DNA from 4 places in the Alishewanella maricola genome. Region 1 is predicted to be linked to each of the others. Evidence: predicted binding sites of a transcription regulator. Region 1 holds the regulator's gene; each other region holds the start of a gene.
The links. The regulator sigma-54, encoded in region 1, starts transcription at its own class of promoters, with help from an activator protein. The targets are predictions, from matches to a motif close to GTTGGCACGNNNNTNGNNT.
Positions count from the first base shown of each region.

Region 2: the regulator sigma-54 is predicted to act here: its motif matches at 1,539-1,557, upstream of JAO78_RS13920 (S8 family peptidase).
Region 3: the regulator sigma-54 is predicted to act here: its motif matches at 4,954-4,972, upstream of JAO78_RS02535 (FimV/HubP family polar landmark protein).
Region 4: the regulator sigma-54 is predicted to act here: its motif matches at 2,753-2,771, upstream of JAO78_RS12980 (LPP20 family lipoprotein).

Region 1 is NZ_JAEINI020000001.1:60,515-68,179, reverse strand. Features, by position in the region: gene mlaF (phospholipid ABC transporter ATP-binding protein MlaF) at 1-99, opposite strand, end outside; gene JAO78_RS00340 (calcium/sodium antiporter) at 399-1,364, shown strand; gene JAO78_RS00335 (KpsF/GutQ family sugar-phosphate isomerase) at 1,373-2,344, shown strand; gene kdsC (3-deoxy-manno-octulosonate-8-phosphatase KdsC) at 2,346-2,900, shown strand; gene lptC (LPS export ABC transporter periplasmic protein LptC) at 2,897-3,451, shown strand; gene lptA (lipopolysaccharide transport periplasmic protein LptA) at 3,441-3,932, shown strand; gene lptB (LPS export ABC transporter ATP-binding protein) at 3,929-4,651, shown strand; gene JAO78_RS00310 (RNA polymerase factor sigma-54) at 4,700-6,187, shown strand; gene hpf (ribosome hibernation promoting factor) at 6,213-6,500, shown strand; gene ptsN (PTS IIA-like nitrogen regulatory protein PtsN) at 6,507-6,980, shown strand; gene rapZ (RNase adapter RapZ) at 6,977-7,665, shown strand, end outside.
Region 2 is NZ_JAEINI020000011.1:85,339-93,003, reverse strand. Features, by position in the region: gene JAO78_RS13930 (hypothetical protein) at 1-62, shown strand, start outside; gene JAO78_RS13925 (hypothetical protein) at 114-632, opposite strand; gene JAO78_RS13920 (S8 family peptidase) at 1,603-3,357, shown strand; gene JAO78_RS16885 (hypothetical protein) at 3,849-4,013, opposite strand; gene xdp1 (exosortase-dependent surface protein XDP1) at 3,934-4,683, shown strand; gene JAO78_RS13905 (tetratricopeptide repeat protein) at 4,769-7,546, shown strand; gene JAO78_RS13900 (anhydro-N-acetylmuramic acid kinase) at 7,613-7,665, opposite strand, start outside.
Region 3 is NZ_JAEINI020000001.1:510,541-518,205, forward strand. Features, by position in the region: gene mnmC (bifunctional tRNA (5-methylaminomethyl-2-thiouridine)(34)-methyltransferase MnmC2/FAD-dependent 5-carboxymethylaminomethyl-2-thiouridine(34) oxidoreductase MnmC1) at 1-1,170, opposite strand, end outside; gene fabB (beta-ketoacyl-ACP synthase I) at 1,336-2,556, shown strand; gene JAO78_RS02525 (4-phosphoerythronate dehydrogenase) at 2,657-3,772, shown strand; gene JAO78_RS02530 (aspartate-semialdehyde dehydrogenase) at 3,786-4,805, shown strand; gene JAO78_RS02535 (FimV/HubP family polar landmark protein) at 5,031-7,665, shown strand, end outside.
Region 4 is NZ_JAEINI020000010.1:711-8,375, forward strand. Features, by position in the region: gene JAO78_RS12965 (hypothetical protein) at 1-746, opposite strand, end outside; tRNA gene JAO78_RS12970 (tRNA-Arg) at 1,302-1,376, opposite strand; gene JAO78_RS12975 (flagellar assembly protein T N-terminal domain-containing protein) at 1,477-2,613, opposite strand; gene JAO78_RS12980 (LPP20 family lipoprotein) at 2,836-3,297, shown strand; gene flgN (flagellar export chaperone FlgN) at 3,347-3,781, opposite strand; gene flgM (flagellar biosynthesis anti-sigma factor FlgM) at 3,781-4,098, opposite strand; gene flgA (flagellar basal body P-ring formation chaperone FlgA) at 4,177-4,902, opposite strand; gene JAO78_RS13000 (chemotaxis protein) at 5,029-5,958, shown strand; gene JAO78_RS13005 (CheR family methyltransferase) at 5,975-6,808, shown strand; gene flgB (flagellar basal body rod protein FlgB) at 6,872-7,273, shown strand; gene flgC (flagellar basal body rod protein FlgC) at 7,276-7,665, shown strand, end outside.

The sequences.
Region 1 (7,665 bases):
AACTTTTCCCCTGACAAACTGCATAGACATATCGCGGTAGATCACTCGTTCTCCGCGTGAAAAGCTCAGGTTTTGGATATCGACCAACACATCAGACAACGTTATTTCTCCAGTTCTCTTTGCAACCAGTCAGCTCTCGTTAAACGGGCAATCTTGCTAAGGGCGCGCATGTTATATACATTCATAACAGTTTACAATATGAGCAAAGTGGCAAAGTGTGCTTATTGTAAACGCTATGAGAGAGTAAGTCGTGGCAATAATTCGAAACGAACAGCAGGTATTTTCGAATAATGCTTGGCGTAGGTGTTTTTACCGAGGTTTTTTTGCATTTAGCAGCAAGAAACGGGAAAATACCCTTTTTAACTGTTAAGCAGACAACGGACACCATGATATCACCTTTGTTATTAGCCATTATCTTCGTTATCGTCGGACTCGTATTGCTGATTTGGAGTGCTGACCGTTTCGTATTCGGCGCATCATCTGTTGCCCGCAATAGCGGTGTTTCGCCCATGATTATCGGATTAACGATTGTTGCAATGGGTTCATCCGCGCCAGAAATGTTGGTCTCGGCAACAGCCGCAGCACAAGGACGACTCGACACCTCGGTTGGTAACGCTTTAGGTTCCAATATCACAAACATCTTAATGGTCATTGGTGTTATTGCCCTATTCAAACCGATTACGGTTGCCTCATTAACCTTGAAGCGCGAATTTCCGTTAATGCTGTTTTTCACCTTTGTTGGATACTATTTTTTATCAGACCATAACTTAACGCGGGCTGAAGGTATTATCTTGCTTATCGCTTTTTTCAGCTTTATCAGTTTGTTGGTGTACTGGGGTAAGCATGCCAGCCCAACCGATCCGCTTATCAGCGAAATTGAATCAGAAATTCCACCCCCAACCTCTACCCTAAAAGCAGTGTTTTGGGTTATCGCCGGCTTAGTGTTGTTATTAGCCAGCTCTCAGTTATTGGTTCAGGGTGCAGTCACCATTGCCCGTTATGCTGGAATGAGTGATTTAATCATCGGCTTAACAATTATTGCTATCGGCACCAGTTTGCCCGAACTCGCCGCAAGCGTCATAGGCGTAATAAAAGGCGAAGATGATCTGGCGCTGGGCAATATTATCGGCTCAAACATTTTTAACATTTTAGCCGTGTTAGGCTTAGGCGCAGTGATTGGGCCTTCAACACTCGATATTAATGCCGGTACGCGGGATAGCTACGTGATGATCGCGGCGGCATTTGCACTGTTATTAATGTCAATACGTATCGGCAAGCAACAACGTATCAATCGATTAGAAGGTGGCTTGCTTTTAAGCGGCTTTATTGGCTACCAATATTTGTTATTTACTCATTTGGCGTAAACTTGGTTATGACCACAAAGACTTTCCGTGAACAGGCTTTAGCGGTATTACGCATCGAAGCCGAAGCCGTTCGACAACTCGAACAATATCTTAATGATGATTTTGAGCGCGCTTGTCAGCTGGTACTCGATAATAAAGGTAAAGTTATCGTCAGCGGTATTGGTAAATCTGGCCACATTGCCAACAAAATAGCGGCAACCCTCGCCTCTACTGGCTCTCCGGCTTTTTTTGTGCATCCAGGCGAAGCGAGCCATGGTGATTTGGGCATGTTGTCAAAAGACGATATCGTTATCGCCATCTCCAATTCTGGTGAAACAGCCGAATTACTGACCATAGTGCCAATTATCAAACGCATGGGTATTCCACTGATCGCCATGACCGGGAAAGCGGATTCTACGTTAGCGCGCTTGGCCGATATTCACTTATGTGTAGCTGTACCTCAAGAAGCTTGCCCACTTGGCCTAGCGCCCACCGCCAGCACCACGGCGACACTGGCGATGGGTGATGCCTTGGCTGTCGCGGTGTTAGATATTAGAGGCTTTTCAGCCGATGATTTTGCGTTATCACATCCCGGTGGCAGCCTTGGTCGCAAGTTATTGTTGCGCTTAGAAGATTTAATGCATAAAGAAAATTTAGTGCCTATCGTACCGCAAGAGGCCAGCATTAAAGATGCCTTATTAGAGATTTCACGCAAAGGGCTCGGCATGACCACCGTAGTCGATGCACAAGGCCGTTTGGCTGGGCTTTTTACAGACGGTGATTTACGACGTATTCTTGATCAACGTATTGATATTCACAGTACCTCAATTGCCAAGGTGATGACGGTCAATTGCATTACGGTTAAAGCAGAAATGCTTGCCGCAGAAGCGTTGAATATTATGCAGCAACGAAAAATTAATGGCCTGATCATTGTTAACGAGCAGCGCGAGCCAATCGGCGCCATGAATATGCACGACTTACTGCGAGCAGGAGTAATGTAACATGGACTTATATCGCCAGTTGTACCAAGCTATCAGTGATACTAACGCCAGCCGCGCGGCTGATATTAAATTACTTATCTGTGATGTCGATGGCGTATTTTCGGATGGGCGCATTTACTTAGGTAATCAAGGTGAAGAGCTAAAAGCCTTTCATACCCGGGATGGCTATGGCATTAAAGCACTGCGCCAAGCGGGCATAGAAGTAGCCGTGATCACAGGGCGACAATCGGCCATTGTGGAGCAGCGTATGAAATCGCTAACGGTGCCCTATATTTATCAAGGGCAAGAAAATAAAACAGCTGCATTTCAAGCGCTGCTCGCTGAACTGCAATTAGATGCCAGCCAAGTCGCTTACATCGGTGATGATTTGGCCGATTGGCAAGTCATGCAACATTGTGGCTTAGCCGTCGCGGTAAAAGATGCACATCCTTATTTGCAAAAGCACGCCCATTTAGCCACGTCATTACCTGGCGGCTTTGGTGCAGTGCGCGAATTATGCGATCTGTTACTGATTGCGCAACAGCGATTTTTACAATTTGATGGCAGCAGCTCATGAGAAAGTTTTTTGTGCTCATCGTCATGTTACTCGTGATAGTCGCGGGCTACCTGTGGTTGAATCCCAGCGTTGAGCAAGTGGATCTGCAAGTGGATCGAGAATTTCAACCGGATTACATTGCTGAAAATGTTACCTTGCGCATCTACGACAATGAGGGCTATATTGCCGATCACGTGCAGGCGCTGAAATTAGAGCATTTTGAACAGCTCGGCTTTACGCAGTTTGATCAACCGCGCTATACCCTGTTTAATAAAGCACATCAGCCTGCTTGGGAAATCAGTAGCTTACAAGGTGTCTGGTTTCCTGAAGATAAGATTATTTTGGAAAACCAAGTGGTTTTGCAAAACAAACAAACCCTAGGTTTAGTAGAACGCGTTGAAACGGCCTCATTACAACTGATGTTGCCTGAAAAAAGTATTCATACGCATGAAATCGTTCAGATCACCGGCGCCGGTTTTTTCATTAAAGGGCAAGGTATGCATGTCGATTTAACAAAAGAAACCATGCAATTGCAAAAGCATTTAGAGACGGTATATTTCAATGAAAATTAATAGCTTAATGATTGTTTTGGCCTTTTTTTCTGCCGTTAGTTTGGCCGCCGAACCGGATCATAAACAGCCCATCTCGGTCGATGCAGATAAAACCTTAGCCTCATTAATTGACAGCATTGCCAGTTATGCCGATAACGTTGTCGTACGTCAGGGGTCCATGTTGATCAAAGCAGACAAACTTGAAGTCGACGCCAGTGCTGGTAAAGGTAAAGAGGTGTTTATTACAACAGGCTCACCGGCGACCTATTCACAAACACTGCAAGGTGATCGTCCTGTAACCGCTCAAGCGAATGAGATCCGATTTGACCGTGCCAGCCGAATTTTAACGTTATCGGGTAATGCCGAAGTGATGCAAAGCGGTAGCTTAGTACGCGGTGCCGTGATCCGTTACAACATTGAATTACAACAATTAAGTGCTGAAGGTGAGCAAAATCGTCGCGTTACCACGATTTTCACCCCAGAAAACAAGGACAATCCATGAAGTTAGTGGTCTCGCACCTCGCCAAAAGCTATAAAAGCCGGCAGGTAGTGAAAGATGTCAGCTTAGAGGTCAATGCAGGGCAAATCGTCGGTTTATTGGGCCCTAACGGTGCAGGTAAAACGACAACCTTTTACATGATTGTTGGCTTAGTTCCCTCGGATAAAGGCACCATTACCCTCAACGAGCAAGATATTACTTTTGCTCCGATCCACCAACGTGCCCGCGCCGGCATTGGTTATTTACCGCAAGAAAGCTCGATTTTTCGTAAATTGACTGTGCATGAAAACTTATTGGCCATTTTGCAAACCCGCAAAGATTTAAGCACGCAACGCCGCGCTGAAATTGCCGATGATTTATTAGAAGAATTTCATATCGGCCATATCCGCAACAGTTTAGGGATGGCGTTATCTGGTGGCGAGCGTCGTCGGGTTGAGATCGCGCGAGCATTAGCCGCTGATCCCGCTTTTATTTTATTAGACGAACCGTTCGCTGGCGTTGACCCGATTTCAGTACTTGATATCAAAAAAATCATTCAACACCTCGCCCAACGTGGCATTGGTGTTCTCATTACTGACCATAATGTGCGTGAAACGTTAGATGTTTGTGAAATCGCTTATATTGTCAGTCATGGCGAACTGATTGCAGCCGGTTCTCCGCAAGATGTTCTAGCAAATCAGCAGGTGCGTGATGTATACCTAGGTGAGCAATTCAGGCTATAGTAAAGAAGATAGAACGCAACTGCGCATTCAGGAGAGAATTACAGGTACATGAAGCCCTCTTTGCAACTCCGCCTAGGACAACAGCTTACCATGACGCCACAACTGCAACAGGCGATACGCCTATTACAGTTGTCCACCATTGAGCTACAGCAAGAAATACAGGAAGCGTTAGACGCGAACCCGTTACTCGAAGGCGATGATGATTTCGAACGTCAGCCAGATGAGGTTGATCACAGTCTTGGCAATATCAATCGCGATACCCTTGACGATCCACGCAACAAAAACTCAGAGCAAAAAGACGCAGCCGATCGCGATACCAGCGATGATCTGAATCAACAAAACATCCAAGAAGATTTACCGCTAGATAATAACTGGGATGATTTAGTCAGTGCCGCCCCTGTTAGCAGTGGCAACATGCCTGATGACGATATGGTGTATCAGGGTGAAACCAGCGATACCCTGCAAGATTATTTACGTTGGCAAATGCAACTCACGCCCTTTTCTGAAATCGACCGGGCTATTGCTGAGATCATTATTGAAGCCATCGATGACAATGGTTTTTTAAGTATCAGCTGCGAAGAGATACTCGACTCACTGCAATCTAACGAGGTCGAGGCCGACGAAGTTGAAGCCGTGATTAAACGCATTCAATTATTTGATCCGGTCGGGGTTGGCGCGCGCTCGGTGCAAGAGTGTTTACTGGTGCAGTTACGGCAGTTTGAGCCAACTACCCCCTATTTAAATGATGCAAAACTCATTATTAGCAACTATACCGAATTTTTAGCGAATAGAGACTTTCGTTCTTTGATGCGCGTGACTAAACTCAAAGAAGAAGAGTTAAAGGAAGTCATGCAGTTGATCCACAGTTTAAATCCACGGCCTGGTGCTGATGTGATTAAACAAGAGCAGCAATATGTTATTCCTGATGTCACGGTGACAAAAGTAAAAGGTCGCTGGCAAGTCGAATTAAACGCTGACGCTATGCCCAAAATACGAATCAATCAGCAATATGCGGCGATGAGCAAAACCGCTAAAAATACCGCTGATACGCAATTTATTCGTTCGCACTTGCAAGAAGCTAAATGGTTTTTAAAGAGCTTAGAAAGCCGAAACGATACTTTACTCAAAGTAGCCAATTGCATTGTGCAGCAACAACAAGCCTTTTTTGAGCATGGTGAAGAAGCCATGAAACCGATGGTATTGAATGATGTTGCAGAAATGGTCGGTATGCATGAGTCGACTATCTCACGCGTCACCACTCATAAATATATGCATACACCACGTGGAATTTTTGAACTTAAGTTCTTTTTCTCCAGTCATGTTAGTACAGAGAGTGGTGGTGAATGTTCTTCCACTGCCATTCGTGCTTTTATTAAAAAATTGGTGGCGGCAGAAAATCCGGCAAAACCGCTAAGTGACAGTAAAATGGCGGAGATTTTGTTAGAACAAGGGATAAACGTGGCTAGGCGAACTATCGCTAAATACCGCGAATCGTTGTTTATTCCGCCGTCAAATCAACGAAAGACCCTGCTGTAAGTGTCTTAACTAAAAGGAAGAGTCTATGCAAATCAATTTAACAGGCCGTCACGTCGAAATTACCGAAGCCTTAAAAGATTATGTCGAGAATAAATTTGCTAAGCTAGAGCGTCATTTCGAGAACATTAATAATGTACATGTCATCTTAAACGTGGAAAAATTACAACAGATTGCCGAAGCTAAAATCCATCTCACCGGTGGCGAAGTGTTTGCGGTGTCTGAGAACGAAAACATGTATGCTGCGATTGACCAGTTAATAGACAAACTCGATCGGCAGGTCATTAAACACAAAGAAAAACTGTCACGACACTAAGACATTATTATGAATTTAAACGCAATGTTAGCGGAGAACTGCACGAAAAGTGCAGTTCTATTTAACAGTAAAAAACGTATCCTCGAATATATCGCCGAACTGGCTCACCAGCAGCTTCCCGAACTATCTGAATACACCATTCTTGAAGCCTTAATGACCCGTGAAAAACTCGGTTCAACCGGCATCGGTGGCGGTATCGCCATTCCTCACGGCAAACTTGACTGCGTAACTCAACCGATTTTGGTGTTTGTGGTCAGTAAAGACCCTATCGCGTTTGATGCGATAGATAACCAAGCCGTCGATATTTTTTGCGCTATTTTAATACCCACTGAGCAATGCCAAACGCACCTAAGTACGTTATCCGGTATTGCCAAATTGTTGAGTCAGAAAGACTTAACCAAAAAAATCCGCCATGTCGAGTCAGATGAACAACTGTATCAGCTACTACTCGACTATAGCCAAAAAACAGGTGAGTCATGAAACTACTCGTCGTCAGTGGTCGCTCAGGCTCTGGCAAATCGGTTGCTCTGAGAGTCATGGAAGATCTCGGCTATTACTGCGTCGATAATCTCCCGGTTAATCTATTACCGACCCTAGCTACTGCAGTAATGGGCCAATACGAACGCGTTGCCGTGAGTATTGATGTACGTAACCTACCCAGTGATCCCGATGAGTTATCAGACATTTTGTCATATCTGCCGCGCAAGCTGGAACTGACGATTTTATATTTGGATGCGGATCACACCACGCTAATTAAACGCTTTAGCGAAACGCGTCGCTTACATCCGTTATCCCATCAAGCGATGTCGCTCGATGAAGCCATTTCACGTGAACAACAGTTATTAGATCCTATCTCTAGCCGCGCCGATTTATATATCGATACCACTGAGCTGAATGTGCATCAACTGGCCGAGCAATTACGTGAGCGGATCTTAGGCCAAAAGACCGGCCGTTTAGTGATACTCTTTGAGTCCTTTGGTTTTAAATATGGTATTCCAAAGGATGCCGATTTTGTGTTCGATGCGCGGTTTTTACCCAACCCACATTGGGAGCCGGATCTGAAACCGCTCACAGGTTTAGATCAACCAGTTAAAGATTACCTCGCCTCACAAGACGTGGTTGCAAAATATACGTGGCAGATCAATACCTTTATCGCCAGCTGGTT
Region 2 (7,665 bases), on a different contig from region 1:
TATTACAAAAAAACACTGCGCAACATTACGCCACTTTCTTAATTTTATATGGCTGGTCATAACCAAAAAAAACGCCTGACACTAAGCCAGGCGTTGTTTGTAGCAAACTCAAGTTATTCTGCCGTTTGCATTGCAATTTCTTGACCTTCATTGATACTGAAGGTTAAACGCTCTAAATTAGCCGCTGTTAAAGCAGAATCGTTTAAACGCACTGCCAGCATAAAGTCTTGTAATGCTGCCACTTTGTCGCCGGCTAATAACTTAATCACACCGCGGTTGTTTAACGCTAGAGCGCGCATTTCACGTTTAGCTGAACCCGTAACCGCTTTTAAGGTTGCGGCACGAAATACGGCGTTGTCACACGCTGTGGCAGCTAAGGCTAATTCGTTCATCCGGCTATAAGCGACACACAGGCTAACTTGGCCATAAAACAATTCAGTATCAGCCTGCAGCGGCGCTTGGGCGGAAGCAATGGCCTTGTCGTACTGACCTGCCTGAATATATTCAGCGCCAGGTGCATTATCAATTAAAGCCATCTTGTAGCCTGTGCTCGCGGCAGAAGCGAGCAATGGACTTGACGACAACAGTACCACCGCCATACGGGTAATAAATTTACGAGTTGAAATAGTCATGTCTGGTCTCTCCTGCAAAATTAATTTGATGTGCCACTATCGCTGGGCACGTAATAAAATTACAAGATTATGGTAATTCCGACAAACGAGAAGAAATGAATGAATAGATTAATTAAATTAATCTATAATAGAAAATCTAAAGACCGCTTCACCATGAAAAATATAAACCAATAAAATCAATATAATAAAGGCATGCCATAACAAATAAAACTAAGTGACATTTAGGTTGCCCATTATTCAAGCAATACGAAAATTAATAAAAATGTAATTTAATTTCATTTTGATCGAGCTGTTTAACCGCTCGCTCAGAACAATTTTGGAAGTTTTTTCGGCACGATATCCCTCGCTGTCGTATACCCTTGCTGATACAGGCATTGTTTTTGTAACGTGCTCAAATCAAAATTAACTGCTGAAATATTGCCTGTATTCACTACTATGGTGTTATGCCAATACTCAGCGTGGACATATTCTCGCGATACCGCATTCATAGAGGATAGGTACAATTTCATTCTTATGTTCATCAGGCATATACGCTTAACCTCACCACTATGCTGTTGAGTATGGCGCATTAGACTAGGCTGTCCAGTGCAAATCGACATAGTACTCTTTATCTGCTAATACCAAATAACTAGTTGATGTTGCTGTAATTGTGCCTTCTTTAGATTCAATTTGCTCTCCAAATGAGAAATCTATAACTATTTAGAATAAAATTCCCACGTTACAAAATACTTACAGTTTCAATTAGGCAGGCGTAGCTTATGACTTGTTCCTTTTTTTATTATGCTAAAAAAAGACCTTTTTTGGGGCCGCATACCGCTATAGCTACATAAGCAGCTCATTTTATACAGATTTTGCTGATTTACAGCTATGCCAAATTTGTCCTATTAATAATAGCGGTGTTGCGAAGTTGTCATTCATTTCGCATCACCTTACATCCAGGTAATAACAACATTATAAAAAAGGTCATACCATGCTTACTCAGAAGTTTAAATTAACGGCAATAGCCGTGCTTTGTTTACCCGGCGCGTTATTCAACGCCGCAGCGCTCGCTGAACAGGATATCGACACTTCAACTGGCCCTGTTACCCGCGTGATCATCAAATATAAAGAAACCAACACCGATACCATGCTACAGAGCCTGCCAGCCACCATTGCTCAGCAACGCAAAGCCGAACGGTTGCAAGCAAAAGCCGAGCGCTTTAGTCAACGCGCGGGTGAAAAAATAAAATTTGTGCGCAAAACGGCCTTAGAAAAACACGCGGTGTTCAGTGCCGAGCGCCGCTTATCCGCCGCGGAAACTGAGACATTACTCAATCAATTGTCCCAAGATGATGATGTAGAACTGGTCGAAGAAGACATGTTACTGCAACCGACCCTTGCACCTAATGACACCCAATATGCGAACCAATGGCATTATTATGAAAACACCGGCGGCATCCGAGCGCCAGCGGCTTGGGACAATGCAACAGGCCAAGGCGTGGTGGTTGCGGTACTGGATACCGGCTATCGGCCTCATGTCGATTTAAATGCCAATCTATTACCTGGCTATGACATGATTTCAGATGCCTTTATTGGTAACGATGGTAATGCCCGCGACAGCGATGCCCGCGATCCAGGTGATTGGACAAATGTTGGCGAGTGTGGCGGTGGTCAGCCGACGTCATTTAGAGCGTCGAGTTGGCATGGTACCCATGTCGCCGGTACCGTGGCCGCAGTCAGTAATAACAATACCGGTGTTGCCGGTGTTGCTTTTAACGCCAAGGTCGTACCGGTTAGGGTTTTAGGTAAATGTGGTGGTTATACCTCCGATATCGCAGACGGTATTATTTGGGCATCCGGAGGCACTGTCTCTGGCGTGCCAGCCAATGCGAACCCTGCCAGCGTCATTAACATGAGCTTAGGTGGTTCAGGTAGCTGTAATAGCACTACCCAAAACGCCATTAATCAAGCGCGCAGCCGCGGTACGGTGATAGTGGTTGCCGCAGGCAATGACAATGGTAATGCCAATAACTTTAATCCAGGTAATTGTACTGGTGTCGTCAACGTCGCCTCAACTAACCGCCAGGGTGGTCGGGCGTATTATTCTAATACTGGTAGCAGTGTCGATGTCGCTGCACCGGGTGGCGCTATGTCTTCTTCCAATGACCCGAGTGGCGTCTTATCTACTTACAACAGTGGTTCAACGACACCCGCCAATGACAGCTATGGGTACAGCCAAGGCACATCGATGGCCGCACCGCATGTCGCCGGTATTGCTGCGTTAATCAAGCAAGCCAAACCGAACGCTACCCCGGATCAAATCGAAGATATTCTGAAAACCTCTGCCCGAAGCTTCCCTGCAGCATGTTCAGGCTGTGGTGTTGGTCTGGTTGATGCCAATGCCGCGGTGCTGGCAGCTCAAGGAACGGGGTCGGGCGCAACGGGCAGTAGCAGTACGCTACCCAATCTGTCTGCTAGCCGCAATAATTGGTTGCATTACACAATCGACATACCTGCCGGCATGCAGAATTTCACTGCCAGCATCGCTGGAGGAACGGGAGATGCTGATCTGTACGTCAGACGCGGCGCGCGGCCAACCACCAGCAGCTTTGATTGTCGCCCCTATTTACAGGGAAACAATGAAACCTGCAGTATCAGCAACCCCGCCGCAGCAACTTGGCACATCAGCATTCGTGCCTATAGTACTTTTAGTGGCGTAACGTTGAATGTGAGCTATAATCCTTAAGTGTTAGTAAACGTGCATAACGTTACTTAACGTCAGTTTGGCAGCTTGCATTGCATGAAACATTCGAGTTGCCAAGCTTTACATTTAGCCTAGTCTATTTTTTGCTAGCGCGAGGGTAAAAATACTGATTGAAAAAGTAACAAATGATCCAGTTAGTGGTAATCGGCTTTTTATTGTGGGCTGTTCCTGCTAACCAAAGCTAACACATTGTATCTAATATAATAATGCAACAAAATATAAGATAGGCTGGTTATATATTAACTATTTTGCAGACAAACGAGCGTTGCGAATAACTTCAAATTCTCGACAAAATAGGAGCCTGATAACCGTTTTATTGTAAGAAGTGTGTCAGAAACAGTTTTATTTGCCGGCTGACACTGATAAAGATCGTCAAGAATTTTTACAGTCACGATAAAAGTTAAAACTCTAAGCTATAACTATCAACGACTTAAAGTTTGGAACGTTTCTTGCTTAATTACTGACATTATCATTTAAGAGTTAACCCTTATGCTATCAGCAATTAAAAAAATCACCTTTGGGGTGTTATGTAGCGCTGCGTTGTTATCAACTTCTGTACTGGCCTCTTCAGCTACCAGCACAACAGAAACATGGAGTTTCAAACCTGCAACAACAAAAAGTGTTTCAGGCGCAAACACAATCACGCTAACGTCAGATTTAGGTACCAATGCACTGATATCTGGCTGGTCCTCAAATTCAAAAGAGGACAGTGCAATCGTTATGTCAGCTAGAAAACTAACGCTAAGCGCGAGTAACGGCGTACAAGTTTATAGCCATGCTGATACTAACGTCTCTCCTGATCATGCGGTTGATAACAATAATGGTTTTGATTTTATTCTTTTAGAGTTCCCTAACCCAGTAGAATTACTTAGCCTAACCAATAGTTGGTTTAAAACAGACTCTGACGTATCAGTGGGTGCTTTTAACAGCAACCCATTTGCTAATACATCTCCAACTTGGCAACAAGTTGCTAACAGTGCTATACAGACTGCAAGTTATACCAACACCATCTCTGGCTCGCCGTATATCTTTGCCAATAAAACGTCTATTGTTTCATCTGAAAACATTGTTGGTGTTAGCGGTAAATTCTGGTTAATTGGTGCTTACAATGCGGCTTTTAATGGTGCTGGCTGTACGATTACCTGTTTTAATGATGCAATGAAATTTGGCAGCATTACCACCAAACTTGCCGCTCTGCCAACATCGCCAGATAATGCGCAAGATGTGCCACTGCCGGGTACCATATCACTTTTCGCCGCCGGTATTTTTGGCCTTATGTATCGAAATCGCCGCCGTACACAGCGTTAAAAAAGGGGCTTCGGCCCCTTTTTAGTTATAGTGTATTATAATTGTTCAGAACAATTTTTTGCCTGATTGCAATAAGGAACTTAGCTTGTATCGTCTTCTCTTTGGGCTGTTACTTTGTGTTTCAATGACGACCTATGCCGACAGCAGCAGTAAGTATACTTACGACAATGCCTTACAACTACACAAGCAAGGCGATAATAAAACGGCCATTATTTACCTTAGAAATGTGCTCAGTAATACGCCAGATAATCTTGCGGCACAAATTTTATATGGGCAAATTCTGCTGCAACAGCAATTATTTGCAGAGGCGTTAAACGTTTTTGAAGGCGCACTGACTGACGGTGCCGACATTAACTTAATTAGTGATGAATTAAGTTATTTGTATTTATTGTCACGGCAAAAAAACAAATTACAAGAAATGCTAAAATATGGCGAGCTTCGGCAGCCGCAAAAATTTAATTGGCTACTCGTTTCCGCTTCACTTGACCTGCAAACAAACGATCTTGAGCAAGCCCGTTCTACCCTCAAAACGGCTGCCACACTTTTTCCGCAAAATGTTAACTTATTAAATGCGCAAGCCGAGTTGGCATTAGCAGAAAAAGCTGAAGATCGCGCTGCCGAATTATTAGCACAAAGCTTACAACTGGAGCCGAACAATTCAGCAACATTACTTCAGTTGGGCCATCTAGCGTTTATTCAAAAGCGCTACCCCGCGGCCATTGCTCATTATCAAACAGGTTTAGCGCTTGATCCGAACAACCCTTTGTTATTAAGAGCGATCAGTACGGTGCAATTTTTAACTGGGCAGCTAGGTGATGCAAGAAACGCCTTAGAGCAACTGTCTAGCATGGGATTAGACGATGCTTATCTACGTTTTGCCTTGCCCATGGTAACGGCATTACAGGATAAAACAGCGGTTAATGAATCCATACAAACCTTACATGCCGATTTAATCGGTATGCCAGCAGAGTACTTTAAAGCCGAACCCGATAAGCTATTCTTGCGTGCAACACTACATTATTTAAATAATAATGAATTTTTAGCAATTGAAGATTTTAACAATTATCTACAACTCAAACCTAATGATTTAAACGCCATAGATATCGTTGCCAATTATTACATTAGAAACGAATTGGTCGGTACGGCCGTTAAATTTTTAGATGATAATAAAGCGTATATTAAAGATTATGCGCCGCTGCAATTACAACATGCGCTGTTGGCCATTAAACAACAACGCCCTTATGTTGCACAACAAATGTTAACTGAGATGCGGGCACGTTTCCCTGACAATGCCGAAATGGCCGCTTTAGATGCAGAGCTTAAGCGACAAACACTCGGCCCTGCTGCTGCATTAGCTTATTTAAGCGATAGCCCTTTTACTGCCGAACCATCAGTATTGTTAAGTAAGACTCTATTAGCGAAAGATTTGAACGATTTTCCGCGCGCACGAGACTTCGCTCAACAACTGTTGGCACTGCAACCCGAAGATCCAACCTATCGCAACATTTATGCCGGTATCTTAGTCAGTTCGGGCGATTTAACCGAAGCTGAGAAACAACTCACGCAACTACTGCAAGCAAAACCGGATTTTTTCCCTGGGCAATTAACCCAAGCAAATTTACTGATATTACAAAGAGATTTTGTTGCTGCCGCCAAGCTGCTTAAGCAGTTAATTGAACTGCAACCACAAAACGACACCTTGCAAGTATTGCAAGCGCAAGTAGAACTGCAAACCAATAACAGCGAACAGGCTGTTGAGCGTTTAGTAAAAATCGTCAATCGGCAGCATCACCGCCCCAGTCTGAATCTGTTATTGGCACATTATTTTTCGGTTAACAAACAAAAAGAAGCATTAGGCCTGATCCAACGCTCCTTGAGGCGAGAGTTTATGGCTAAAGATTTATTATTGCTTGAAGCCAATACTCTGATTACGTTAAACCAAATAACCGAAGCGCAAGAAAAAGTTAGCCAATTTGCTCAATTAGCTGACTTGAACGATAACCACTATTATGAACTCGGCCTATTACAAAAACGTCTTGAACGCTACGCAGATGCTAGTAATAGTTTTGCTACGGCCATTAAACTGGCGCCAGACAACCTCATTTATGACTATGAGCTGATTAACCTGCAACTTGATACTACTCAGTTAAAACAAGCTGAACAACGCCTGCAACAACTAGCACAACGCCAAGTGCGCTCCGCCGACTATTATCTGTTAGCGGGTATGTTAGCTGAGCAACAGCAAAACCCAGAATTAGCCTTTAAAAATTACTCTAAAAGTATTGAGCAAAACCCGCGCTTTCAACGTGCATGGGGTATGGCATACGAGTTATCCCGGCAAGCCACATTCAATGAGCGCTTTACCACTCTGGCGCAACAACACTTGCAGTTGCAACCCAACGATTTTTGGGTCAAGCGACTCTTAGCCGAGCATCATATAAATCATCAACAATGGCCTGAGGCTAGCACGCTCTATCAGCAACTCTTAGCGGCAGGCTCTTTCACTGACGATGCGTTTTTACAAAATAATCTAGCAAATGCTTTATTTACTTCCGATCCCGCATTGGCATTACAACATGCCGCAAAAGCAAACCAGTTAAGACGCAATGAACCGCTAATCTTAACGACCTATGCCAAAGCTTTGCTGCAAAACCAGCAAGCAGATCAAGCGTTAGCGGTCTTGTATCAAGCGTATGCGCAACAAAGCAGCAATAATGAAATCAATTTATTACTCGCAGAAACGCTAGTGAGTTTACAGCGCGCTACAGAGGCAAAACCTTATATCGACGCAGTAAGACAAAATGCAACTGACGCCGCCACCCGTGAGAGAGTTGCCGCATTATTAGCGCGTTTAGCGCAATAACCAGCCTGAGTTAAGCTATATCACTCGCATAACACTAAAACGACAGCATCAGCTGTCGTTTTGCTATTAATCTGCAAAACTGATTTTGCCCATGCTAATACTGGGAAAGCCTGTTGCCG
Region 3 (7,665 bases), 450 kb from region 1:
AATGCCGGCTAAGGTGGATGCCTTTGCGGCATCGACAAAATTGACCAGGTCATTTGGCCAGCTCGCCTTCGCGGCCATCTTTTGCTGGCGCGTCGCTAAATGCGTTGTGGTAGCAAGATGTAGCATGCCGCAAAACTGCAACGGAAAGTCTAATCCCAGTGCATGATAATGCTGATAAAACTGTTTGGCATAATGAAAGGCGTGGCAGTGCAGCAACGAAGCGACCGTTGGTTGTACTGTTAAGTTGGGATAAAGCGCGCCTTGTCGATTGTGCGAGGCACGCTGTGCCACATCCGCATCCGCACAAAGTAATTGCACCTTGATACCGCGCTTTAGTAAAGCGTCTGCGCTGCAAAGTGCTGCCAAACCGCCACCAATAATGGTGATATGACTAATGGCAGCCGCTCGCTGGCTTATGCTGTGGGTTTTTTCTAGCTGGCGTTCTGTCGGTACAGTAGCGGTGAGCATTTCGCGTTTACGGCCATAGCCTTTAACTTTTTTAATCTGAAAGCCCGCTTGTTGCAAGCCGCGTTTTACAATACCCGCACAGGTAAAGGTGGCCAGTGTGCATTCAGGAGCGGCTAACCGAAAGAGTTGCTCAAATAAGCTGACTTGCCACATTTCAGGGTTTTTCGAGGGCGCAAAACCATCTAAGAAAATGGCATCAACCTGGTGGTCTGTCGGGAATTGGGGTAATAAATCATTAGCGTCACCTAGCCATAAATCCAAAATAACCTGGCCCTCAGCAAACACTAAGCGATGACATCCTGCTACCGCAGGCGGATAAGCTTTTAATAATGCTTGGCTAAATTCGGCTAACTCGTGATGACAAGCCAGTGCCTTTTGCAGATCGGTGGCACTGATCGGAAATTTCTCCACGCTACTAAAATATAAACGCTGACAGGGTGCACTTGGATTTTGGGCTCGAAATTGCTGAAAACGTTGCCAACAAACTAAAAAATTGGCACCCGTACCAAAACCTGTTTCCAGCACATGAAAATACGTTTTACTCTGTTGTAACCAGCGTTCGGGTAAGCCATTTTGCTGTAAAAACACGTAATCTGTTTCGCCAAGGCCGCCTTCATCTGAAAAATAGATATCTTCGAAGTCGCTGGCAACGGGGGCGCCTTGCTGATTAAAATGAATGCGAGCGTTGGATAAAGGTTGCATGCTGGAGCCTGTGCAGAAAATTCAACTTGTAGTTTACCTCAGGCTCAAGCAAAATTGAAAACAGAGTACAACTGTTCGCTGAAAGCAGACCAGTTTTTTGCGGAAAAGCCGTAGAATAAGACGCAAATTTTTAATGAGCCTTAATAAATAGGTCTAGGAGACAGAATGAAAAGAGCCGTAATCACCGGTTTAGGTATTGTATCCAGTATTGGTAACAATAAAGCAGAAGTATTAGCCGCGTTAAAAGCGGGCAAGTCTGGCATTAGCCGGGCGGAAGAGTTTGCTACACTGGGATTACGCTCACAAGTGTGGGGCGACATTAAGTTGGATCCTGCCACCCTGATTGACCGCAAAGCGATGCGTTTTATGGGCGATGCTGCAGCATATTCTTACATTGCCATGCAAGAAGCGATGGAAGATGCCGGTTTAAGTTTAGAGCAAATCTCAGATCCACGCGTCGGTTTAGTCGTCGGCTCTGGCGGTGCTTCTTCTAAAACACAGGTTGAAGCGGCGGATATATTACGTGAAAAAGGCGTTAAGCGTGTTGGCCCTTATGCTGTCCCTAAAACCATGTCGAGTACCTGTTCAGCCTGTTTAGCTACGCCATTTAAAATTAAAGGCGTTAACTATTCCATCAGTTCAGCTTGTGCTACCAGCGCGCACTGTATTGGCCATGCCATGGAGTTGATCCAACTGGGTAAACAAGATATCGTGTTTGCCGGTGGTGGTGAAGAAGTGCATTGGACACTGGCGATGGAATTCGATGCCATGGGCGCTTTATCTTCTCGTTACAATGATACGCCAGAACTTGCGTCGCGCACCTACGATGCTAACCGTGACGGTTTTGTGATCAGCGGCGGCGGCGGTATTGTGGTGGTTGAAGAATTAGAGCATGCGCTAGCGCGTGGCGCTACCATATATGCTGAAATCGTCGGCTATGGTGCCACTTCAGATGGCTATGACATGGTTGCCCCCAGTGGTGAAGGCGCCATTCGCTGTATGCAGATGGCGATGCAAGATGTTAGCGCACCCATTGATTATGTGAATACTCACGGCACCAGTACTCCAGTCGGAGATGTCAAAGAGTTAGGGGCGATCCAAGAAGTCTTTGCCGGTAAAACGCCTGCTATTAGTGCAACTAAAGCCATGACAGGCCATGCTTTAGGCGCTGCCGGTGTGCACGAAGCCATCTATTCTATGCTGATGCTACAGCATAACTTTATTGCCCCATCGATCAACATTGGTGAATTAGATGATGCGGCCAAAGGTTTAGATATCGTGACTGAAACACGAGATGCAGTATTAAATACGGTGATGTCGAACAGTTTTGGTTTCGGTGGCACGAATGCAACCTTAGTGTTACAGCGTTATAACGACGCAAAATAAGCTAATAGGTTGATTTAAAAGGCGCCTTGATGGCGCCTTTTGCTTTGTTAGCCGTGTAACTTTGTTACACTTAACGTTAAAACCAGTGGAGTGCCGATGAATGCAAATTTATGCTGATGAAAATATGCCGTTAGTGCATGAGTTTTTTTCGCAGTTAGGCGAGGTCACAACCTTTGATGGGCGCAAGGTCACGGCTGCACAACTGAGTCAGGCTGATATTTTGTTAGTGCGTTCAGTCACGCCAGTAGGGCCTATGCTACTCGCCGACAATCAGCAGTTGCGTTTTGTGGGTACCGCGACGATTGGCACAGATCATATTGATCAGGCTTACTTGCAGCGTCAAAATATTGCGTTTAGTGCTGCACCGGGCTGTAATGCACAGTCGGTAGTGGAATATGTACTCAGCAGTATGTGGTGTTTAGCCGAGCGTTATCAATGGCAGTTAACCGATAAAACGGTCGGTATTGTTGGCGTAGGCAATATCGGTGGGCGTTTAGCGCGGGCGTTAAATGCTTTAGGGATCCCGGTTTTACTTTGTGACCCAATACGTGCAGCGCAAGAGCCGGATTTTCCACACACCGACTTTACAACACTTTGTCAGCAAGCCGACATTGTTAGCCTGCATACCCCCATGCAAAAACAAGGGCCCAATGCTACGTGGCACCTGTTTAATGATGCCACGCTAGCCAGTTTAAAACCGCAGTGTGCCTTGATTAACGCTTCTCGCGGCGGGGTTATTGATAACCAAGCGTTATTAGCGGCGCAGCAACAGCATCGTCGCCCTTTGGTCCTCGATGTATGGGAGCAAGAACCTGATATCCTACAAGCGTTATTGCCTTACTGTGATATCGCAACCGCGCATATTGCTGGTCACAGTGTTGAAGGTAAAGCGCGCGGCACAGAAATGCTGTATCAACGCTGTTGTGAGTTACTGGGAGTCACGCCAGAAATCGCATTAGCGGCCTTGTTACCTCGGCCTGCTGTAGAGAAATTACAAATTTCTGCTAATTTTGGGCTTCCGGATGTCCAAAGTGTCGCAAGAATGTTATATGATGTGCGGCGTGATGACGCTTTATTGCGGCAACACCTGCAACAACATGGGTTTGACTGGCTAAGAAAGTCATATCCCGCACGGCGCGAATACAGCGCGCTGCAGCTTGTCGGTCAGGCCGTACCGGCCTGGCTTGGCCAATTGGGCTTTAATAGTCAGATTTAAGAGGATGCATCAGATGGCGTCACAATATAATGTCGCAGTCCTAGGCGCGACGGGCTTGGTAGGCCAACATTTAATTGAAATATTAGAGCAGCGCGATTTCCCTGTTGCCCAGCTATTTCCTTTGGCTAGCAGCCGCTCTGCCGGTGGCACTGTTACCTTTAAAGGCAAAAAAATTACCGTGTTAGATGCGGATACTTTTGACTGGAGTCAAGCTCAAATTGGTTTGTTTTCAGCCGGTGGTAGCGTGTCAGCTATTTATGCTCCAAAAGCCGCAGATGCAGGCTGTGTGGTGATTGATAACACCTCACACTATCGATACGAAGCGGATATTCCGTTAGTAGTGCCCGAAGTTAACCCAGAAGCCATTGCAGATTATCGTAATCGTAATATTATTGCTAACCCAAACTGCTCTACGATCCAAATGTTGGTCGCTTTAAAGCCCATTCATGATGCCGTGGGGATCAGCCGTATTAATGTGGCGACTTATCAATCGGTAAGCGGTGCTGGCCAAGCGGCAGTTGAAGCCTTAGCCCAAGAAACAGCGCAGTTATTAAATGGTCGGCCTTTAGAAGAAGGGGGCCATTTCGCTCGGCAGATCGCTTTTAACGTGATCCCGCAAATTGATGTGTTTATGGATAACGGTTACACCAAAGAAGAAATGAAAATGCATTGGGAAACGCAAAAAATTCTGGGTGATAACAGCATTGGTGTTAATGCAACAGCGGTACGTGTGCCGGTGTTTTTTGGTCACGCTGAGGCGGTCCACATAGAAACGCGGATGCCGATTACCGTTGAGCAAGTTAAAGTGCTCTTAGCGAATGCCCCAGGCGTGGTGTTATTTGAAAATAACGCTGATTTTCCAACGCAGGTGAGTAACGCAACAGGCAAAGATGAGGTGTTTGTTGGGCGTATACGGCAAGATATTACCCATGAAAACGGCATAAACTTGTGGGTTGTGGCAGATAATATTCGCAAAGGTGCTGCCACCAATAGTATTCAAATTGCTGAGCACTTAATTCGTGATTATTTGTAATACCGTTTTGGCGGGTTAATTGAGTCACAAATCACAGAGCGCCTTAGGGCGCTCTGTGTTATTTATAGCGGTAAACAACAGAGCTTGTTGCTATTTACTGGTAAGCCGAGGCTAACTGCATTATATTTGTTGAGTCAGCAGCAGTAATAATGGAACACTGCTTGCATAACACTATCATATGATTTTGCTTTAACGTGAGTCTAGGTGCTCGGCTAAGGAATCCTGATGCCTGTTCGTATAATTTTACTTTTGCTGTTAGTCAATTTTTCGTCGATGGTGCTGGCTCAGTCTGCGCCGACGCAGATCCGTGGCCCGAAAAACGCGGATAGTGTGCTATTGCAAAAGCAATTTGGCCCTTTAACACCCAGCGACACTTTGTGGCGTATCGCCGAGCAGGTCAAGCCTAGCGACAGTGTAACCACATTCCAAGTGATGTACGCACTTTTCATGAAAAACCCTGGTGCGTTTAATGACGCCAACTTCAATCATTTACGGCCTGGTGCCATTTTAATTGTCCCTGAGTTGCGTGAGATTCGTTTGGTTGATCCCGAAGTCGCTCGACGTAAAGCCGATAGCGATGATGCTGAGTGGGCGAAAAAAGTCGCGCGTGATGCTGCTGCCCGCGCCAAAGCACGCGAAGAAGCTAATAAACCTAATGTCGTGCAGCAACAAACCGCTGCAGAGCTGAACGCTCTAAAAGATCAATATCAAGACTCCATTCAATTAATTGAAGGTATAGCACTGGAAAACCAGCAATTACGTGGTTCGTTAGGGCGAGTGGAACAAGAGCTTGAAGGCTTAAAAGCGCAATTAGCGGAAGACAGCTTGTTACAACAGCAGCTTAACCAACTACTGCAACAACAGCAGCAAATTTTGGCCGAGCAACAAGCCCGACGCGAAGCGGAGGAAGCCGCGCAACTTGCAGCCGCCGCAGCTGCAGAAGCAGAAGCCTCCAATTGGCTCAACAATCCGATTACGTGGGCGCTTGCTGCGTCGTTACCCGCTATTTTGTTATTGATGGGCTTTATCGCTTGGGTTAAACGGCGTGGGCGGCAAACCGAAGAAGCGGTAGCGAATGCGATCAAAGAGCCACAGACCTCGGCAGGCTATAAATCACCGGTGCCACCTATCGACAATAGTCAGGATTTTGACGAAAGCCTGCTCGATATGGATGACGATCTGTTTAAAAACGATTTTGATGAAGCCAGTCCAAGTGCAGTCAGTGCCCTAGATGATAGCCTTGAAGATGATACATTACCGGATTTCAGTGACGATATTTTAATTAACGAGTTAGTTGAGCCGGATCCACTGCGCACGGACATGTTAGATGGCATGGATGATGATCGTTTAGATGTTGATGACGACGCCTTAGATCCGGTAACGCCGGTGCGGGAAGAGCACGATATTCAATTAGAAGGCGTGGAAGAATTAGATTTCGACCCGGATAATATTTTGTCGGATACGGATTTATCGGCCTTATTAATGGCTGATGACGATGATGATGTTATTGAGTTAGCGGATCCGAGTGAGGCAGAAACAGCCAAGCTAGCAGCAGAACCTATTGCGCCAGAGCGCGAGACTGCAGATGATGTTAACGATCATATTGAAGAAATTGAAGTTGAGCTGCCGGATGATGAGCCCTACTCTACGCCCGTGCCGACAAATAATGATGAGCTTGAAGAAGCCGCAGAGCTTAACGACGATGTGCTGGATAGGTCTGCTGACGAGGCAGTCGATGCCGCAACAGACGAACTCGATGCTGATGATATTGACGAGTTACTGTTAGATAATGAGCGCGAACGTTTATTAGCCACAGAAGCCCGTTTTGATAATTCTGATTTAGATGACTTTGCCGAGCAATTGGCTGCAGAATCGATTGAAGCGGAAGATGCAGACAGCTTATCTGCAGATGAAGAGCAATTGAATGCCGAGCTTGACGATATCTTAGAGCAAGCGGCAGCGGAGCAATCGCAAGCGACAGCCCCTGAGGTTCGTGAGGCGGATGTCGATGAACTCACCCTTGAAGCGCTTGATGACATGGATTTAATCGACACCACTGCACAAGGCGGTGTTGATGACATTATTACTGACCAAGCGGCGGCTGATGATGATTTAGTGACTGAGTGTGAGCTGCCGGAAGAAACCGAACTGGCAGCAGGCGAAGCGTTAATTGATGATGAGCTCGAGCTTGCCGCTGCTAAGCGGTTGAGTGACGAACTAAGCCTAGCTGAAGACATCGCGTTACCTGCTATCGACGAGCAGCTGAATGAGCAGACCGCTTCTGATAGCAGCGAAAGCAGCGCTGCTCGAAAAGCCTCAGAGCACGCAACATCCGTGCAACAGATTGCCGATTTGCTGAACGAAGACGCTGAGTCTGATATTGCCCAGACGTTAACGGCAGAAGACGAGTTTAGCCATGATCTTACGAACTTATTAACTGAACCTGATGACGCGACTGCCGATGAGTTGGCAGAACACTCTGAAGCTCAAGCGCTTAATGATGCTGTCACAACGGACACTGATGATGCTGCGGCAGAGCTAACCCGACCAGATACATCGGCTGACGAAGAGGCGGTTGAGAATGCTCTAACAGCGGAATCGTCAGAGCATTTCCCTGATGTCGCTTTAGACAGTGATGCCGAGCCAGAAGGCGATGCAGAATTATTACTGGACTTAGCTTCAGATGAGGATAATTCAGTCACGCGCCCTTCAGAAGCGGCACTGTCTGTAGAAAACCCCAGTAAAGTACTGGACAGCTATCCTGAATTAGCCATGTCAGACGATACTGCGGATGACGATGAGTTTAGCCAGCTTGCCGAGCAAATTGAGCAATTAACCAATGAGTCTGCTGCAGAATTTA
Region 4 (7,665 bases), on a different contig from region 1:
ACATATTTGCTAACCAGCTTGGATTTTTTCTCGTATTCCCAACCTACAGACAGTCCTCCACCGCCAGCTCTATTGGCTTGAAATCCAAATTGATTAAATCGGATATTTTCAAAGTCTTTTTTATAATATCTAGGACTTCTTTGTCTTAATTGGTTGTTAACAGCATTACTCAATTGGGTTTTGAATATTGGGTTCAAAGTCATTCGGATAACTGTGGCAGCGGTGTCCGATTCACAATTTTCAGCGCTAGTGGTTGTGCTGTTAAAAGTACTTGCTGAAAATGCACTTAGAGGCGTAAAAGCCAACTGCAAGTTTTCTTCCTCTGACATTGCTATCTCTTGTAGAGTTTGTTCTTGAATTTCCAATACATCAAAAAAATCTTGTGATATCTCATGTTCTAAATTTGTTAAGGTTGTTGGGTTTGAATTGAGAATCAAATCCCAGTTTGAACTACCTTGGTTGCTGTGAGACATTTGAAATGGATAGGTCGTATTTGTAGCTAAATCAAAGATAATAAATTTTTGGGGCGAGCTATAACAAGTATGTTCATCAATGCTTATCACATCATTATTGCCAGTTGGTACACAATTAACCAATGGAGCACCGCGTGTTCGAGCAATATTTTCAGCTTGCTGTAATGAGCAATTGTCGCAGGCATAACCTTTTATAAATGTTGTTGCAGATGCTGTGCTAAGTTGGGCAAATACAAGTATGCAAAATGTCGAAATAAAGCTTATTTTTTTCATTATAAATCCTTTTAAGTATAAAAATTAAACCTACATAAAAATGTGAGATGTGTAAAGTATTACCATTAATCATTAATTATTTGGTTTTTTTCTGGTTTATGTCTAGAATTATTTTGTGAAAATAAGTAGCGTTTTGAGTGGTTAAAATGGACGTTCAGAAGGGGTGAAACCATTTTTGATGCAGATATCGTGGCTAAAGTAGCTTAATGTTTAAAAGCTTACTGTATGTTCTTATGATGTTATGAAAACTAAAACTAAAACTAAAACTAAAACTAAAACTAAAACTAAAACTAAAACCATCATATAGCGAAAAAAAGCTTATCTTTTGGCTTCGCTGAACGTGTTTCGGTGTCGATCAAAGACTTTGTTTTATTGCGATTTTATCCCCTTTGATAACACAGCTTGATAACACAGAACGGAGGTGTTATCACCTGTGTTATCAAAAAAACCGAATGTTCGCGTATTAACATGAACAAACGTGAACAATAAAATGGTTTGCAGGCCTTGATATTTGCGGGTTTCGTGAACATTTGCGAGCCTTGATAAACACTCTCTTGGCTGCCCCAGCAGGAATCGAACCTGCAATTGCCCCTTAGGAGGGGGCCGTTATATCCATTTAACTATGAGGCAACAGGGCGCAGAGTTTAGCAGAATAAGACCTTGAAGTGAATATTACCTTGCGACCGCTTACGCTGTTGTTTCATCACTCAGTAAGCAGCCTTGATAAAGGCTATCGGCTTTGAAAGCTAACAATATCACCCGGTTGAATATGATTTAACAATTGTTGGCTCGGCGAGGCGGCCCATGCGCCTTCTGGGGTAATATCGGTAATGGTGAGTTGCACAGGGCTATCAAGTAAACGCCGCAGTTCGGCTTGCTGCGGATCGCGCTGAACTTGAATTAAATTAACCTGATCACCCACTTTTAAACCATGGCTACTGCCTAAACCAAGCTGAATGTGTTGTTGTTTTACTTGGCGAATTTGCGCTAACAACGGTTGGCATTGGGTTTGTTCTTGGATATCTTGTGCCACGGTACGGAGTACTTGATCAATCTTTTGGCCATAGGGCATGCGCCAAAATGCCACACTGTGGCTACTGGGTGTTGAGTTATCTTGATCTGGCCAAAAACTGCTGGTGCGGTATTCTTGTTGGTAACGCACTCGTCGCTCATAGGTATCAAACAACACCACTTCTAAAGTAAAGAAGCGTTCGCGTTGGCTGCTTTGCCAAAATTTGCTGGTTTTAGCGCCAAGTGATAAATCTTGAATGGTGGCGAATAAAATAAATTGTTGGCCTTCTGCAAAAAACTGATCGGCAACATTGGCGGTTAATTGAGATTGCGCGATGGGTTCGTCACGTACTTGTAATGCTAAGCCTGGGCCAAAGTCACGCAAATGGCGCGACAGCTGTCGTGTACTGTGTTCACCTAGTTCAAACAACTGGCCATAAATGGCGTCTTGCCGCGCATCTAAATGCACTTGGGTGACCAATAATGGGTTTCGAAAATTAGCCGCACAGCTTTTGGCCATCGGCAAGATATGGGCTTTTAGCGTAATAAACACCTGTTGTTGGCTGTGCGTTTCTGACAGTAGCTGTACTTGTCGCAGCTCCGCGCTCGTGCTAAGCGTAACCGAGTGATGTTGCAAGATCCCTTGCACTACCTGTTGATGGCTTTCTAACTTTGCCCCTGCAAATAAGGTGGCGCGTTGCAGTGCATCTTCAATGGCTGCTCGACGCGCGCTATCTAAATCGCCACGTTCGATACTGGCTTGCCCGGTGGCTTCATACCAGTTGGCGAAAAGCGAACTGCTTTGGCTTAAAGCGGCAAGCCCGAACAAGAGGGTGGATAGAATGCGTATTCTCATAGTCTGCCATCGCTGAATTTATTGATTAGGTGTAAACGCCTATCGGGTTGTTTGTTTAGCGTAAGCTAAGCACCGGCGTTACAACGTATCTACTACTAAGGTACAAGCAAATAATGTGCCGAACTGGATATTTGTAATGACTGGCGTGAATTTTGCTTAAGTTTTGATATCAGAAAAGCGTTGGCTTAGGCAGCGCCCGCTGCCGTGACAGGATGGGTTATTATGATTAAGAGCTTAAGCGTAGTTGTGATCCTTACAACATTAACAGCAGCTTGTGGCCAATTGGCTGATAGACATATTGAATATCAACAAGAAACGCCACTGGCTTTCCCGGTGATCACGGCGCTGGGTGCTGCGCCAATATCAGCACAACCGGGTGCGAGTGACAGCCAGCGTATGTTAATGGCGATGCGTGCTTCCAAATTAGAAGCTTATCGAGAATTAGCTGAGCGGGTTTATGGTCAAAGAATTGACAGCAAAAACACCTTAAGTGCCATGGTCGCGCAAAACGATGTGTTAGAAGCGTCAGTGCAAGGTGTGATCCGCGGTGCGCGGGTAGTGAAAACCTATGCGGTTGAAGATACCTATATTACCGAGCTATCGCTGGATTTTGCCGAGGTGTATGCAACCTTGCAGCATACCGAGCCGAAGCAAAGTATTCGCAGTGTACGTTATTTGTGGTGATGGTTTGGCCTATTAAGCGCGGATAATTGCTTAATAAATAGGGGTTGGATCAGGCTTTTACGCCACTGCCTTTACTATCTACAGCCGGTTTGCCTTTGTTGGTGTAGGTTAAGCCGGTCTTACCATTCGCCGATAAAATCTCATGCTTTAATCGACCTAGCGTTAACTGGCTGTGTTCTAAAACCTGTTGGTTAACGGCAGTTTGTTGTTTGCACTGCGCCAATAAATCATCCAAAACAGCAATACGCTCATCAAACCAAGATTGTTTGCGTTGCTCAGCCAGGTCTTCAGATTGGCTAAGTGCCTTATCGGTTTGTTCAATTTGTAGCAATAAGGTATTTTTTTGTTCGATGATGTTGTTTAAACGCGGTACATCACGTTCGGTAACCGCTTTAAGCTCATGTTCTAGCAACAACAAAAGCGCAGATAAATGCGCTTGTTGTTGGTTCAGGCAGGTGAGGGTGGCGCTTTTTGCTGTATTCATTAGCGGTCGAATAAATCGCCCTCAAATTGCATGATACGCTTAGCTAACTGCTCAACGTTAATTTTGTATTTGCCTTCAGCAATAGCCTGTTTAATCTTATCGACTTTCTCTTGATCGATACCGCTACTGTTACTGGCCTTTTCTTGCAATTTAGAAAATTGCTGAGCTTGCGGTGTAATAGACACCGAATCTTGCTTTTGCATTGCCTGACTACCGACATTTTGCTGCACAGTAGTTTGTTGGCGCTGCACCAGTTGATCATTTTTATCTGTTTTAACCTGCGGAGTATTTTGCAAGTTATTAATATTAATCGCCATAATAGAACCTCTTCACCTAAACTTTAGTCCTTATGCTTAGGTTAACGGCCGCTACAAAAAAAACTTTAGGTTTATTTTCTAAAATTTTACTTGAACTTGATTAACCCCAACAACCTCTGCTTGAATACTGCGCCCAGATTGCTGGTTTCTCACGGTAACTATAGCACCTAGGGTACCGTCTTGCTGAACCACGCCAGTGGCAGTAACAGATAAACCGCTATTATTAATTTCTATTGTAACAATATCACCCCGGCATACAAGACAAAGATCCTGAAGGTTGATAATTTGACCAACACTCAGACTGCGTTTATTTTTACTACCAATAATCTCAGCCGGTTGCTGCACAATATTACCCCGAACTAAGCGTCGCTCCCGGCGCTCAATTTCGAGCATATCGGCCGTGATAACCGTTCCTGGAGAAATATTTTGCCGCATCACCACTAAATCAAGATACTCGGTGATCTTAGCTGATATAAACAACTGCCAAGCGACAGGACTGTCACAGCTTAATTGCACGGTGGTTTGGCGTGGATTGTAGCTTGCCGGTAAACTAAATTGCAGGGCATTAGCACATTCTTTATCACCAATCCGAGTATCCAAAGGGGTCACGCTTACCTCAGTATCTGCTGACAGTTCGCTGGCTAAGGTGTCGTTTAACCAATTTTCTGTCAGGGTCGTTAATTGCTCGGGACTATAGCTTGCTAAGGTATTTTGCTCGGCAAAAGCCGATGCACTAAGCGTTAAACTTAAGCACAGTAACGTAATTAAAGCAGTGGTATGACGAAAATTTTCATACTTTTTCATAGGGTTTGTCTATGCTTAATTAACAAAGGGCTATAACATACCTGAATCATATATTGACGCCGATTTTCTGACAGTTGAACTAGTCATGCAAATATCACGCCTAAAGGCTGAAGTAAGGAAACCCAGATGTCCAGTATTCTAGATTCCGTCAACCAGCGCACCCAACTTGTGGGTCAGAATCGATTAGAGTTGCTGCTGTTTAAGCTTGCTGGACGCCAGCGTTATGGTATTAACGTGTTTAAAGTGCGTGAGGTATTGCAATGTCCGCGTTTAACCAGCATGCCCAAACGCAACAAGTTTGTGCGTGGTATTGCGCACATTCGTGGCCAAACCATATCGGTCATTGATTTAAGTTTGGCTATCGGCGGGCGAGAAATTCAAGATCTTTCCACTGCGTTCATTATTATTTCTGAGTATAACCGCTCGGTGCAGGGCTTTTTAGTCAGTTCAGTTGAGCGCATAGTTAATACCAACTGGGAAACCATCATGCCTCCGCCAAAAGGCACTGGTGGTAAGCAAAGCTATTTAACGGCTGTTACCGAGCTGGATAAAGAATTAATTGAGATCTTGGATGTTGAAAAAATTCTCGAAGAGATTTCACCCTCACCGACAATGATCCACGATGAAACGGTGTCGAAAAGCATTGCAACTGATTTAGGCGATCGAGTCATTTTAATTGCTGATGATTCTACTGTGGCCCGTAATCAGGTGAAACGGGCGCTAGAACCTTTGGGTGTAAAAATGCACTTGGTCAAAAATGGCCGCGAAGCGCTGACCTACCTACAACAATTAAGTGAACAATGCCAACATTCGATCACAGAAAAAGTGGGTTTACTAATCTCTGATATCGAAATGCCGGATATGGATGGCTATACCCTAACAGCGGCGGTGAAAGCTGATGTGAAACTGCGACAGTTACATGTGATTTTACATACCTCGTTAAGTGGCGTGTTTAATCAGCAAATGGTACAAAAAGTGGGGGCTGAGGATTTTATTGCAAAGTTTAATCCCGACGAGTTAGCACAAGCAGTGCAAAAATGGCTCCACGTTGAATAATTGGTAAGGGTTATGCGTGCAGAATAAGCAGTTACAAGAATCGGAATATCGGCAATTTCGGGATTTTCTCGAGCAACAGTGCGGCATCGTGCTGGGTGACAATAAGCAATATTTGGTTAAAAGCCGTTTAACCCCCTTAATGCAACGTTTTAGCCATGGCAGTTTATCTGAACTGGTTGCCAAAACCATGAGTCCGTTTGAACGGCAGTTACGCTCAGCCGTGATTGACGCTATGACCACCAATGAAACCTTATGGTTTCGTGACAACTACCCGTACGAGCTACTAAAGAATCAATTATTGCCGGAGCTGGAAAAAACTTGCCGCAGCGTCAAAATTTGGTCAGCGGCTAGCTCATCGGGTCAAGAGCCATATTCTATTTCAATGACCGCGCTAGAGTTTCAGCAAAGTCGGCCGAATGCCTTTCCTGGTGGGGTGAATATTTTAGGTACTGATATATCCAATACAATGCTGGAGCATTGCGCCAGAGCCGAGTACGACGGCTTAGCTTTAGCGCGTGGTTTATCACCTGAACGTCGCACGCGGTTTTTTGAAGATACCTCTAATGGCATGATGCGTGTTAAAGATAACGTGCGTAAAAGAGTGACTTTTCGGCATCTTAACCTGCTAGACAGTTATACCCTGCTAGGAAAATTCGACATCATATTCTGTCGCAACGTATTGATTTACTTTTCTCCTGAAGTGAAAGCGAAAATAATCAAACAGTTTGCTCAGTCATTAAATAGTAAAGGTTACTTAATCCTCGGGGCCTCAGAGTCATTGTCAACCATGAATGAAGACTTTGACATGCTGCGTTGTAATCCGGGCATTATTTACCGCAAGAAATCTTAACTCTGCATCTTGGCCTGCTTTTTGCTTCCTCAAACTAAGGTTACAACATGAGGTGGCAAAAAAATGGCAATCAGTTTAGACAAAGCCTTTGGCATGCACGAACAAGCGTTGCTGGTTCGAGATCGTCGTGCGCAAGTGCTGTCAGAAAACGTCGCTAACGCTGACACTCCTGGCTATAAAGCTAAAGACATCGATTTTCAGCAAGCGCTGGTGAACGCCCAATCTCGGCAAAGCCGTTCCATGCAGCGGACGCATGATGGGCATTTCCCCATTTCTACTGCAACCCGGCATGAAGTGAAGTTTCGTAATCCAGAACAAACTGATACCGGTGATGGTAACAGCGTGGACATGAACCGCGAACGTAATGCCATGATGCAAAATGCCATCGAATACCAGACCAGCCTACAATTTTTGAATAGTCGGATCAGTGGCTTGAAAAAAGCCCTTACAGGCACAGGACAGTAATTATGAGCCTATTTAAAGTGTTTGATATTGCTGGCTCTGGCATGACCGCCCAGTCAGTAAGAATGAATACCACAGCCAGTAACATTGCCAATGCGAACAGCGTGAGCAGTAGTATCGATCAGGTTTACCGTGGTCGTCACCCGGTGTTTGCCACCGAGTTTGCGCAAGCGCAGCGGCAACAAGATGCCGGCTCTGGCGTTAAAGTGCTGGGAATTGTCGAGTCTGACGCACCACCGAATGTGGAATATGCGCCCAATCATCCGTTGGCGGATGAAAATGGCTATGTTTACAAGCCTAATGTCAACATTATGGAAGAAATGGCGAATATGATTTCAGCATCTCGAGCCTATGAAACCAATGTACAAACCGCAGATGCCGCAAAACAAATGTTA